Regions from separate parts of the Peribacillus sp. FW305-BF15 genome, predicted to be linked through region 2. Evidence: riboswitches for the same ligand, from Rfam matches in the RefSeq annotation. Region 2 holds a riboswitch; each other region holds the start of a gene.
The links. Region 2 has a riboswitch for preQ1 ahead of queC (7-cyano-7-deazaguanine synthase QueC). Riboswitches for the same ligand answer to the same signal wherever they lie in the genome.
Positions count from the first base shown of each region.

Region 1: linked by a shared signal. The riboswitch ahead of AC3WLU_RS19225 (QueT transporter family protein) and the one ahead of queC (7-cyano-7-deazaguanine synthase QueC) in region 2 are both predicted to bind preQ1.
Region 3: linked by a shared signal. The riboswitch ahead of queF (preQ(1) synthase) and the one ahead of queC (7-cyano-7-deazaguanine synthase QueC) in region 2 are both predicted to bind preQ1.

Region 1 covers NZ_JBYSYV010000019.1:55,889-60,146, reverse strand. Annotated here, with positions in the region: gene AC3WLU_RS19235 (PAS domain S-box protein) at 1-331, opposite strand, end outside; gene AC3WLU_RS19230 (TVP38/TMEM64 family protein) at 448-1,104, opposite strand; gene AC3WLU_RS19225 (QueT transporter family protein) at 1,228-1,713, opposite strand; PreQ1 riboswitch class I at 1,720-1,764, opposite strand; gene AC3WLU_RS19220 (YbaK/EbsC family protein) at 1,937-2,458, shown strand; gene AC3WLU_RS19215 (CBS domain-containing protein) at 2,564-3,376, shown strand; gene AC3WLU_RS19210 (DUF3892 domain-containing protein) at 3,460-3,759, opposite strand; gene adhP (alcohol dehydrogenase AdhP) at 4,036-4,258, shown strand, end outside.
Region 2 covers NZ_JBYSYV010000002.1:245,780-250,037, reverse strand. Annotated here, with positions in the region: gene queE (7-carboxy-7-deazaguanine synthase QueE) at 1-451, opposite strand, end outside; gene queD (6-carboxytetrahydropterin synthase QueD) at 444-914, opposite strand; gene queC (7-cyano-7-deazaguanine synthase QueC) at 914-1,579, opposite strand; PreQ1 riboswitch class I at 1,635-1,677, opposite strand; gene AC3WLU_RS02805 (hypothetical protein) at 2,307-2,522, shown strand; gene pgsB (poly-gamma-glutamate synthase PgsB) at 3,307-4,258, shown strand, end outside.
Region 3 covers NZ_JBYSYV010000052.1:543-4,800, forward strand. Annotated here, with positions in the region: gene AC3WLU_RS26395 (hypothetical protein) at 1-53, opposite strand, end outside; gene AC3WLU_RS26400 (aspartate kinase) at 95-1,441, opposite strand; gene queF (preQ(1) synthase) at 1,645-2,145, opposite strand; PreQ1 riboswitch class I at 2,250-2,295, opposite strand; gene AC3WLU_RS26410 (EamA family transporter) at 2,426-3,283, shown strand; gene AC3WLU_RS26415 (BA3454 family stress response protein) at 3,531-3,665, shown strand; gene AC3WLU_RS26420 (YfmQ family protein) at 4,132-4,258, opposite strand, start outside.

The sequences.
Region 1 (4,258 bases), on a different contig from region 2:
CTACATGCTCCAATTGAAATAATTGCAGCCCGAAGGTATTGGATTCAAGCCATCGGCCATCCCCATCCTTGAAATTAACGAAATCCACCATTGAATTGATGAGTGTGCGCCGACGTTGTTCCGCCTCTTTTAATCGTTTGAATTCTTCCTTTTTAGCTAAATAAAGATATAGAATTAAGCCTATTGATAAAAGGAAAACAATGCCTTCCACCCTTTGGAGTTGAATGAAGACCTCTTTATTATGGATATTTGTAGTTAAAAAATAGTCGAATACGACTAATGTAAGAATCCCGGATAGGATATATATTGCTAAGATGGAGCGTTTGGACATGGAGATTCTCCCTGTTTTTAAGACATTTCAAAGGTAAAAATACATACACATTTTAACAAACTATCGGAAAAAAATATATGCAGAATCTCTAAATAAAAAAACAGGGGCCAATGTGGTCACCTGTTTTTTCTGAAGAGGGTTAGTTTCTTCTTCTTTTTTGCACGCTTATAGATCATGAAGAATAGTAAGAAGAGGAGTGCAAGAGCAGCTAGCGTATATTGGTTCATTTCAACAGATAGCAGTCCATAGGGAATCAGTGATAGGAAGAAAAAGTATATAAGGTTGCCAAGTGCCGTCGCCAATAAAAAGTCTTTGAAAGTGACGGTGCTGACTCCGGCTGCCAAGTTAATTAAGCTTGTGGGGATAAGCGGGAAAATCCTGCCTGTAAACACGTACATGAAGCCATGCTCCACTACAGATTCTTGCCACTTTTCACCAATCTTCTTTAAAAGAAGCTCCTGAAACCAGTTTCTTGCTGCATAAAAAATGAATCCTGAGGCAACAACACTTGTAAACCAACTCCATAGATAGCCATATATGAATCCGAATATCGTGACATTGATGGTTAGGAGCAAAATTAAGGGGATGATTGTAAAAGAATTTTGTACAAACATCAATACGAATGTCACAATAAATGTAAGCAAAAGATTTTCCTTCAATATGCCAATAACAGAATCCAAATCACTTTTCCAAACCAAAGTGAACAGTTCTGCATTAGAGTATATAAAAATTGCGATTACAAGTAGACCGATTATGGTCAGGACTTTTTTCAAAGGGCCACCACCATTCTTACTAATAGTTTATCATTTTCGAGTTCAATGGTGAAAAAAAAGAGCTGCCGCATCATGCAGACAGCTCTTTTCCATTATAGTGGCTTAACGGCCCGGAGATTCCTTTTAAAGCCACTTTTCAAACTGAATTCTTTTGTTCATTCCATAAATGATTGGCGCTCCAATCAAAAGGACAACGAACTCACCGACAGCTGTAGTCATCCAGCTTAGCCAGAATGGCAAGCCAAAGGCAAGGTTCAGTTCAATTGCAATTAAAAACATTGTGAACGTGAAAAAGATAATCGTAGCGACCATACGTCCTTTAATGCCTTTTATGAAACGAGACACATAAATGACAAGCAATAAGGCGAGCAGGGATTGGCCCACCCCAAAAATCAAATCATATGGCACCATCGGCGAAAAGAGCAGATTCGATATGAAGACTCCTCCAACGATACCGTAGATATACTTTTTATTGAATACAATCAGATGATTCAACATTTCCGGTACACGGAATTGGAACATCTCAAAAGCTATTGGTTTAAACACCAATGAGACCGCCACATACAAGGCAGCCAATAACCCGTTTATCACGAGTGTACGAACATTCATTTTACTCTCTCCCTAGTTTTTTATCGTGGGATGGTTACGAACCACGTGCAGGCGTTTACCCGATGTTTAATAGTAGCCCATGTAAGCTTGTTTCGTCAATTTGTAAAGAATGGTTTTAATTTATAGGTTTCCAATCAGATGAAGCAGCACAATTGGATTTTGAATTATTGCAATGAAGGATGATATTATTTCAATATGTACATAAAAAGGAGTGAATATTAATATGTCGATCGAAAGTGTCAAAAGCCATTTTAAACAATGGAATCGGGAAGGCGACGTAAAGGAGTTCGAAACATCTAGTGCCACGGTGATTGAGGCAGCGGAAACCATCGGTGTTATCCCAGCGCGGATTGCCAAGACCCTTTCCTTTAAAGGGGAAGGTGAACACGCGATTTTGGTCGTTGCCGCAGGGGACGCGAAAGTGGATAATAAGAAATTTCGTCAGACGTTCGGTTTCAAGGCACGAATGCTTTCACCTGATGAAGTGCTTGCACAGACCGGCCATGCAATCGGAGGCGTTTGCCCGTTTGGCCTGGCAAACGATTTAGCTGTTTTTCTTGATGTATCGATGAAGCGCTTCGAGTCATTGTTTCCGGCTTGCGGCAGTTCCAACTCTGCAATAGAACTTACACTCGCTGAATTATTTGAATATTCAGGTGCCAAGGATTGGGTGGATGTTTGTAAGGGGTGGGAAGAGAAGGGGAATGTGGAAACGGCAGCAGGAAATGCAGTTGATGGCATTTGATGAATGGGATGGAGTCCACTAAAGTGAACTTTATTTGGGGCCGCATTCATTTCTATTATTAAAGCGGAAAACGGGCAGAAAGTGTTCCTGATCGGAGGTTGAAAGATGTTAAATGGAAGCGAAAGAAAAAGCAATAGCAGCTATCTGAGTCTTAAAACTCTTTATGAAGAAAATATAACGGTTAAGAGCATTGCCCAGGAACTTGAGTTTTGCCATAAAAACGATCTGGCGCTGGATATCCAGAAAGCAATGAAAAAAAAGAATTTTGATATATTGGCAGTCCAAGATCAAGGGGAAATCATCGGATATATAGAAAGGCAAGAACTAGGTGAGGGAAGTATTTCTGAATATATGAGAAACTTCTCACCAAGGGAAATGGTTTCGAATTCAACCCCTTTGATCCAGCTTCTCAATATTTTTAAGAATAAGACAAGGGTGTTCGTATTAGAGAATAATTCAATTAAAATGTTGATTACCCATGCCGACCTCCAAAAGCCTCCGATCAGGATGCTGATATTTGGATATATTACCTTATTGGAAATGAGGATGAGCGATATCATCCTGGATAGATTCGGCGATGGCAGCTGGTATCCAATGATCAGCGAAGACCGTTTAGAAAAGGCAACCGAATTATATAAAAGGAGAATCGATAAAAATGAGGATATCAATATAATAGAGTGCCTGCAAATCAGTGATAAATTCGATATTATACATAAAGATAAAGAATTGAGGTACTTCTTCCAAATCCCTTCGAAAAGTAAAGGGAAGAAGGATGCGAATGCCATCCGAAAATTACGGGATAAGATTTCCCATGCTAATGAACTGGGTCTAGACATGTCATGGATGGAAATCATCGAGGTTGTCGAGTCCTGCGGCCGACTGCTCGAAATCTCTGAATCCTATCCTTATGAAAAATAAGATCCGGCTAATCATGCTGGTTCTTTTTTTTGCGCATCCAGATAGAAAAAAACTGCCCGTATCAGGCAGTCTCCCCGAAAAATTCAAAACTCCGGCAGTTGATCCAGGTTATTTTCTTTTATCCCATCGGGCTCACTCCGTAATATGTCACGTCCATATTTATGAAAGACGTCAACGTTGGCCAGGTTACCAGCTTTGGCTTCCGCAAGGGCTGAGGGGTAGTCGAGTTCGCGGCCGGAGTTCGTCTTGATGGCGATAATATTGTCCTCTTCATTTTTCCTTACGGCGATGATTTCTTCTTTTCCTGCTGCTGAATCACTTTGGTTTGCTTGCGGTGTTCCCTGCTGTTTATATGACTCATAGGCTTCTTCAAATTGGTCCATGGTTTAGACACCTCCTATTTATAGGGTGAACCATTTTTCTTGCAATATACAAACCGGATTTCGTCCAACTTGAGCCGTTAATTCGTCCAAATGGGCCGATCTTTCGGCACTTTTTTTTGTGAATGCTGTCGTCTTGGCCTTTTTGCAGTGGCATGGCACTTGCATCTTGTATAAGTAGTAGCAAGAAATAATATCCACTAGATTAAGGGAGGAATAGTAATCATGAATGTAAAACAAGGGGCAAGCACTGTAAATGCAAAACAACAGGTCAAGACAATGAAAGCGGCGGTCGTCAATGAATTTAACCAAAAACTTGAGATTAAGGAAGTACCGATTCCGGAATTGGAATATGGTGAGATATTAGTGAAAATTAAAGCCTGTGGCGTGTGTCATACCGATTTACATGCTGCACATGGTGATTGGCCGGTAAAACCCAAGCTTCCTCTTATCCCGGGACATGAGGGTGTGGGCATTATAGAAAAGGTGGCGGAAGGCGTAA
Region 2 (4,258 bases):
GATTGGCAAGATTCGAGATGATTTGGTCAAGCACGGTAAAGTCCGTGTCCATTCCAGAGCTCGGCGGCTTAGGTGAGATAGTCAGTTCATCAATATCGAGAAACCAATCCTGCCATCGGCTCCCTTGTGTTTCGACCCCTATTTTCACTTTATTTTCATGTAAGATCGCTATCAAGCCGTTTAGGTTTTTCAGCAGGGCCGGGTTTCCCCCAGATATCGTCACGAAGGAAAAACCGGAACCCCCAATTCGCTTCAGCTCATCCCATATTTCATCGGCAGTCATCTGAACGGTATCTTCCTTACCTGTGCCATCCCAAGTAAAAGCGGAATCACACCAGGAACATGAATAATCGCAGCCAGCCGTCCGAACGAACATGGTTTTTTGACCAATGACCATTCCCTCTCCTTGGATGGTCGGCCCGAAGATTTCCATAACCGGAAGTTTACTCACTTTCCATCCACTCCCGTCTGGCTTCGGCATAGCTTGTCGGCGTTTCGTACAGTCGAACAAATTCGACTCTTGCACCCTCATATTCTTTTAATGAAAGGGCTTCGGCCATTTTTTCATAAATCCAGACAACCATATTTTCAGCTGTTGTATTCATGAGCGGCAGGGTTTCATTCAAATAACGATGATCCAGGTGGATTTCGATTTCATTTTTCCAGATATCCTTGATGTCCCCAAAATCTATCATCAACCCGCGTGAATCCGTATACCCGCTCAATCCGAAAATGACTTTATACGTGTGGCCATGAAGGTTCTTGCATTTCCCTTCATAGTCATGCAGGTGGTGCGCCGCGTCAAAGGTGAATTCCTTACTTACGAGAACCCTCTTGTTTGTATACTTCAATTGGCTGCGCTGAATATCTTCATCTATTTTTTGGAGTTTATCCACTATCTTAAAACCGTACATCATGAAAGCACCTTCCGTCTGCTTACATAGTCATCCAGCCCTTTTTTCCGCAGATTGCATGCCGGACAATCTCCACAGCCATCGGAGATGATTCCGTTATAGCAAGTCAGGGTCTTTTCGCGGACAAAGTCGAACGCGCCAAGCTGGTAAGCAAGCTCCCATGTTTCCTCTTTATTAAGCCACATTAGCGGCGTATCAATCACGAATGACTGGTCCATCGATAAGTTCAAGGTCACATTCAACGATTTAATGAATACATCGCGGCAGTCAGGATATCCGCTGAAATCCGTTTCACAGACTCCTGTGACAATATGTTTAGCGCCAATCTGACTCGCCAGCACTCCGGCAAACGAAAGGAACAGCAAATTCCTCCCTGGCACGAACGTCGACGGCAGCTCCCCTTCTTCTCCGTCCGCCACTGCGATATCACTTCTCGTCAATGCATTCGGTGCCAATTGGTTCAGCAGCGACATGTCAAGGATATGATGGTTCACGCCCAATTCCTTGGCAATGTTTTGAGCGCATTCGATTTCCAAGCTATGCCGCTGATTATAATCGAACGTCACCGCTTCCACTTCCTCAAATCTCTCCAATGCCCAAAACAGGCACGTCGTACTGTCCTGCCCTCCGCTAAACACAACCACTGCCTTTTCTTTCTTCTTCATTTCTATAAAACTCCTTTTTACGGAAAAAAACAGCACCCTAAGAATAGAGCACTGTTTCTCCTTAGTTTTTTTGAGAGGGTAGCTAGAACCTCTTCCGCCTTAACGCGGAATATTATATTTTTCCAAGTCAATAGTAACTTGAAAATGATAAGAAATCAAGATGTTTATATAAAGTGAACATTAGACCTGATGGCAAATTTGGTTAACTTTTCATTACTTAAAAATCACATTAAAAATCCGATAAAAAAAAGTGAATAAAATATCGATAAGGGGTCCAATAATTTGAAAAGCATTAAAGCCCGGATGCGGGAAATTGCTTTTTTCCCTCCCACATAAGGGAAGTTTCATTTTCATAAATTCGGGGAATATATAACTATACACAATAATGAACCATAAAAAAGCAAATCTATCAAAAGCGGCTGGAAGTGAATATTTTCCTTTGTTTTCAGAATATTTAGTGTATAATGAATATAAGGAATATTTTAACTCAAATAATCATTGCTTCCAATACCCGCTTTCTGCAAATCCCGACATTCCCTTTCAATACCATGCACGGTCACTTACTCAGCAAGGATCCATTACATGCTTTTTCTCGAATCAAACCATTCACAACTTTATTCACACAAAAACATAATTTCCACTCCAAAATTGCAAAAAAAGGTTAAACTTCACCAACGATATGTTACTATTAAACTAAGACCTTTTAACCCCATAAGGAGGAATTCATATGAAACGTTTTTTCAAATTCATCGCAGATTTTAACGAAAGAAAAGCATTGCAACGGGAAACCGAAGAATTCTTTCGCAAAGAATACGAAAATTATATGAAGATGAATCCTGACAATCAACGTAAAAAAAGGAGATTAGCTCCTAGATTTTATGTGATTGATGGCGGTAAAAAGGACTCCACCCTTGAGATTTCTGAGAGAAAGAAATCAAGTTAACCTGGATTCCTTCAATTATCAGCTACCCATGCTGTAACTCAAGACCCACAAAAGGTAAATCCATCCATGATTAACGTAGATCCGTAACCATTCCATTCATTTACAATATATAAGCCGAAAGCCCAGATATGCTTCTGGGCTTTTTTTATTTTTCATTCATATATAAACACTATATCTATAGAAGAAACTAGGTATTTTTTAAAAGAAATGGGTTAACTTTAGTTCATTTCATTTTTTAGGTAAAAGGTCAATTATAGACCCATGGGTATTCCCGAGGAAAATACTAAAAAAAAGAGATGTGTTCTTTTACTCATCTTTGTCCATATTCAAAAGAGTTCAACTAATTGAGTCGTTAGATGCAATATTTCACATTGAATGACAAATCCATAAAAATTGTAACCTTTATGTCAAACAATGGGTATAAACAATTAACAAACTGTAATAAACCTCACTTTTTTAAAAAAACATTATTCAAATATAGCCATTATGAATTAGGTTCAAATGCTCATAAAACCATGTTTATTCTGACTGAAATGGGGCTTTATTAAACTTTCCATAATTTAGTGTAAATGAAACCTCGATTCCCTCGATTTCCAGCCATATCTTTGTACTCATAAAATAATTCATCCCATTAGATACTATTACACACTAATATACATATATTTGAAAAAGCTATTGATAACTATATTACGATAGAATAATTGGCTCTTGCCTATTAAGTTTAAAATCATGTAGTGTGTATTCAGTAATTCAAATATTTGAAAAAAAGAGAGGTTAAAAAAAAATGGCACCAATATTTATTTGTGCGATCTTTTTGCTTGGCTATGGCATTTTTGAACAAAAACGCCATCAGAAGCGTCTCGACTCCATCCCGGTACGTGTGAATGTGAATGGGATTCGAGGGAAATCGACTGTAACGCGTCTAATTACAGGTGTGATCCAGGAAGCAAAATACAAAACAGTAGGTAAAACAACCGGAACATCAGCAAGAATGATCTATTGGTTTACCGACAAGGAAAAACCGATTGTACGCCGCCCGGAAGGACCCAACATAGGAGAACAACGGCGTGTAGTTAAAGAAGTTGCCGACTTAGGCACGGAAGCACTGGTTTGTGAGTGCATGGCCGTACAGCCTGACTATCAACTAATCTTCCAAAACAAAATGATCCAGGCAAACATCGGGGTCATCGTGAATGTATTGGAAGACCATATGGATGTCATGGGACCGACTATGGATGAGGTTGCTGAAGCCTTCACTGCTACCATTCCCCATAATGGTCACTTAATAACCATTGAAAGTGAATATTTGGACTTTTTCAAACAAATCGCCAAAGAACGCAACACAAAAGTGATCGTTGCAGATAATTCAAGAATTTCCGAAGATTTCTTACGCGAATTCGACTATATGGTATTTCCGGATAACGCATCACTGGCCTTGGCCGTTGCGGAAGCTTTGGGAATTGATGAAAAAACGGCTTTCCGCGGCATGCTGAATGCACATCCAGATCCAGGGGCCATGCGGATCACCAAATTCGGAGATCGCATCCAGCCAACTTTCTTTGTCAATGGCTTTGCTGCAAACGACGCGGCATCGACGCTGAACATATGGGAACGTGTCAATACGTTCGGATACAGCACAGAACCTCCTATCGTCATCATGAACTGCCGTGCAGACCGTGTGGACCGTACCGAGCAGTTTGCTAGAGATGTATTGCCGTACATAAAATCCGAAATCG
Region 3 (4,258 bases), on a different contig from region 2:
AGAACCAGATGAAAAAAATCCAGCGTATGTATAGTGATTAAAAGATCAATCACAAAAAACCCCCTTCTAAAAGGAGGTCCCTAAACGGTCATACTCAAAAGAACTCGTGATATAATGCCTGAATTGCCGTCTCTTCGTTGTGCCCTTTCACACCGAACATCATGCTTACCTCCGAAGAGCCTTGATTGATCATCTCAATATTCACCTTTGCTTCAGCCAAGGCTTTTGACGCTCTTGCCGTTGTACCGACATTATGGCGCATTCCTTCCCCTACAACCATGATCAAGGCAAGATCATGTTCCACATTCACTTCATCGGCATGAAGCTCTTTCTTGATTCGGGAAATGATTTTCTTTTCGGCATCCCCTTTCATCTGGTCCTGCCTTAGAATAAGCGTCACATCATCGATGCCTGATGGAATATGCTCATATGAAACTCCATAATCCTCGAGGATGTGCAGCAGTTTCCGGCCAAAACCAACTTCCCGGTTCATCAAATATTTACTAATGTAAATACTGCAAAATCCTTTATCACTTGCAATCCCAATAACAGGCCCGTTCGTATTATCCCGTGTATTCACAATGCGGGTCCCTTGTGCCGCCGGATTGTTCGTATTTTGGATATGGACAGGTATTCCCGCCCGGAATGCAGGAATCAGCGCCTCATCATGAAATACCGAGAAACCTGCATAAGAAAGCTCACGCATCTCACGATAGGTTAGTTCCCGGATTCCCTTCGGATTGGAAACCACATTTGGATTCACCGCATAAACGGCATCCACGTCCGTAAAGTTCTCATACAAATCAGCTTTGACCCCATTAGCAAGAATCGAACCCGTAATATCGGAACCGCTTCTTGAGAAGGTTAACACATCACCATCTAACGTATATCCGAAGAATCCTGGGAATACAACGATTCCCGGCTCATCACGCAGAGCATATAACCGATCATAAGACTCTGGCAGCACCCTGGTAAATCCACCTTCATCCGTTACAATCAAGCCTGCCTTCTTCGGATTGATATACTGTGCCTCCACTCCAAGGCTTTGGAAATAACCTGCGACCAGCTTCGCATTATTATCCTCTCCACCTGCCTTCAAGGCATCCAGATAGCGCTTTGGGTTAGTTTGATCTGCATGCAGCAGCGCCATTAAATTTTCATGAATCCCTGTGATGACACTCTCGGATATATCCAACTCTTCAGCAATGCTCGCATAGCGGGATACAACATCTTCTATCAAATGCTCTCCGTTATCCCCGCGCAGCTGCTGTTCCGCAGCTTCAATCAATAAATCCGTCACCTTTATATCATCGGAATTGCGTTTTCCTGGAGCGGAAACGACCACAATCTTCCTCTCTGGATCAGAAACAACAATTTCGAATACCTTCCTCAACTGATCACCTGACGCAAGTGAACTTCCACCAAACTTTGCAACTTTCATCTCGACATCCCCTATTTTCGTAAATATTCTGTCAAAATTAACTCTCCCTATTATTACGCTTTTTCTCGAAACAATCAAGTGGAAATTCCATTATAGGAGGACATTTGTACTTTTAAAAAGGACAGAATAACAGAACCACTGATCGAAATTAGCTATAAACTAAAAAAAGACAACGGGCATATGCCCATTGTCCCTCCTATTCTTTAGCGATTATCCACGGTTTCCGGGTATAAGTCATGATTCATCAAGCGGTAATTCGCCATTTCCTCATACTTCGTACCTGGTTTCCCATAATTCGTGTAAGGGTCTATGGAAATTCCGCCCCTAGGTGTAAACTTGCCCCAGACTTCAATATATTTAGGGTCCATCAATTCGATTAAATCATTCATGATGATGTTCATGCAGTCTTCATGGAAATCACCATGATTGCGGAAGCTGAATAAGTAGAGTTTCAAAGACTTACTTTCCACCATTTTCACACTGGGAATATAGCTGATGTAAATGGTAGCAAAGTCCGGCTGGCCCGTGATTGGACATAAACTAGTGAATTCCGGGCAATTGAATTTGACGAAATAGTCCCGGTTCGGATGCTTGTTATCGAATGACTCAAGGATTTCAGGAGCATAGTCGAATGTATATTTTGTTCCTTGATTCCCAAGCAGTGTGATATCTTTTTTTAATTCTTCTTCTTTTCTTCCAGACATGAAAAGTCCTCCTAATCCCACATTTCAGGGAGATTCATAAAATGGGCCTCTATATAACAAAAACCATATCTCCTCAAAGATATGGTTGATTCGCGAAAAATATCAAAGCCATAGTTTTTTTAAGAGGGTGATGCTATGAACCTCTCCCGTTTATCGGGAAATATTTTAAAATTGTCATTGTAAATATAGAAAAAAATATCTAATCTGTCAATCATACATTTTAAATTTGGTTTGATTCCTAAGGGCATTCAGCTTAAAATGTAGAAGAAGTTTATCCTACATGAAGGAAGAGATTAAGTCAATGTGGATTTTTGCAGCACTCATCACGAGTTTATGTTTCGGAATCAATAACAGCATTTTTAAATGGAGCAGCGGAAAAGGGTATTCCAAGATACATATCCAATTTTTCTTTTATTTTTCAGCTTTTATTTTGTCCATTGTTTATGGAGTATTAATGGATGGTTTGCAGCTGAACTGGCTGTCCATCATGCTTGGTGCAGCAATTGGTGTACTGAACGCCAATGGTAACATCCAGATGGCAAGCGCCTTTGAAAAAGGTCCGGCAAGCTTGACATCTCCATTAATCGCAGCGAATGCCATATTCCCCATTCTCTGTGCAGCTTTAATTTTTCACGAACATATTTCTTCCTTGCAGTGGAGTGGAATCGCCTGCATGTTTATCGCTACATTAGTCATCCAATATACACCTAATGCAAAAGGTAATCATCAATATGTCCCATGGATGATGCACACATTACTCTCCATCTTATCTTTTGGTGTGCTCGGCATTCTTATGACGACATCAACACGTCTTCAATTAAACTCCCTTGATATCCTTGTATCAATGTATGGAGGCGGAATGCTTTATCTTCTTTCGGCTCTAGCCTTTAAAAAAGAAAAAATCAAGCTAAAGGAAGTCAAAATCGGTTCCTTAGTAGGCTTTTTAAGCATGATAGGCTATGGATGTTATTTCTTTGCGTTGAACACTGGCATCGCAAGCATCATTTTCCCTGTCGTCAGCCTGAACTGTTTGGTTGTCGTATTCGCTGGATGTTATATATTCAAGGAAAGACTAAAAAACTATCAAATTGCTGGTGTCCTTGCAGCATTAATCGGTATTATTTTAACTAAAATATGAATATAGTTCCTTTTAAAAAAACAACCTGGCTGTCATGTATACAAGCCAGGTCGTTTTTTAAAAAACCTGAAAATGGGGCATGTCAAAAAAAAAGTGTTGACACTTCACTTAAAATATCAGATAATTTTGAATATTAATTCTCACGATTTTAGCTTTTGAAATGTTTGATTATCCTTCTGCTACGGGTATAAAAGAAATAGGTACAACCACCTCATTTAATTCTGAATTAGGAAAGGAAAGATGCATAATGGTAAAAGTTACAGTAACAGTTGATTTCCAAGGAAAATCTTATCAAACTAACGTCCTTGCTAAACCGGGTACTGATCATGAAGTAATTTTACAACAAGCCCTTCATCAAGTTGAAAAACAATGGAAAGCATAAAAAAGCAGGCATCGCAATAGATACCTGCTTTTTTATTCCCTTAAATACTATCCCAAATACTTTTCATATGCACGATTAACGACCCTCTTGCAATCCCCTCCTACTTAATAACACTTTTAATTGTTTTTTTCAAAAGGCACTAAAATCAAGATGCCAGTTTGTGTACCAGAATTTTTATAATGAAAAAATATCTTTGAAATGGAATTATATTAAAAGCCTTATAAAAAAGAAGGTATTTTTAAGGCGCGTCTCAGCTGTAGACAATTTAACCGTTAATTTCCACTCCAGGCACTCGCTTTCCGCGGGCGGTCCGGGAGCCTCCCCGGTGCCTTTGCGCCCGCGGTGTCTCCCTTGGACTCGCTTTTCCCGCAGGAGTCTCGCACACCCGCTCCAATCAACTATGTTTTAACCCTTTTGTTTACAAACTCAAAGACGGTCTTTTAAGGACCGTCTTTTTAATGTTCTATTAAACTAAATTTCTTATTAATGGCATGGAACGTTCTTGGAGGCTATCGGAAAACAGACTATAAGAAATGAGCTTCTTCTTGTACTGTTTAACTACATCCACGCGGTCGCTGTAAATATATACAAAT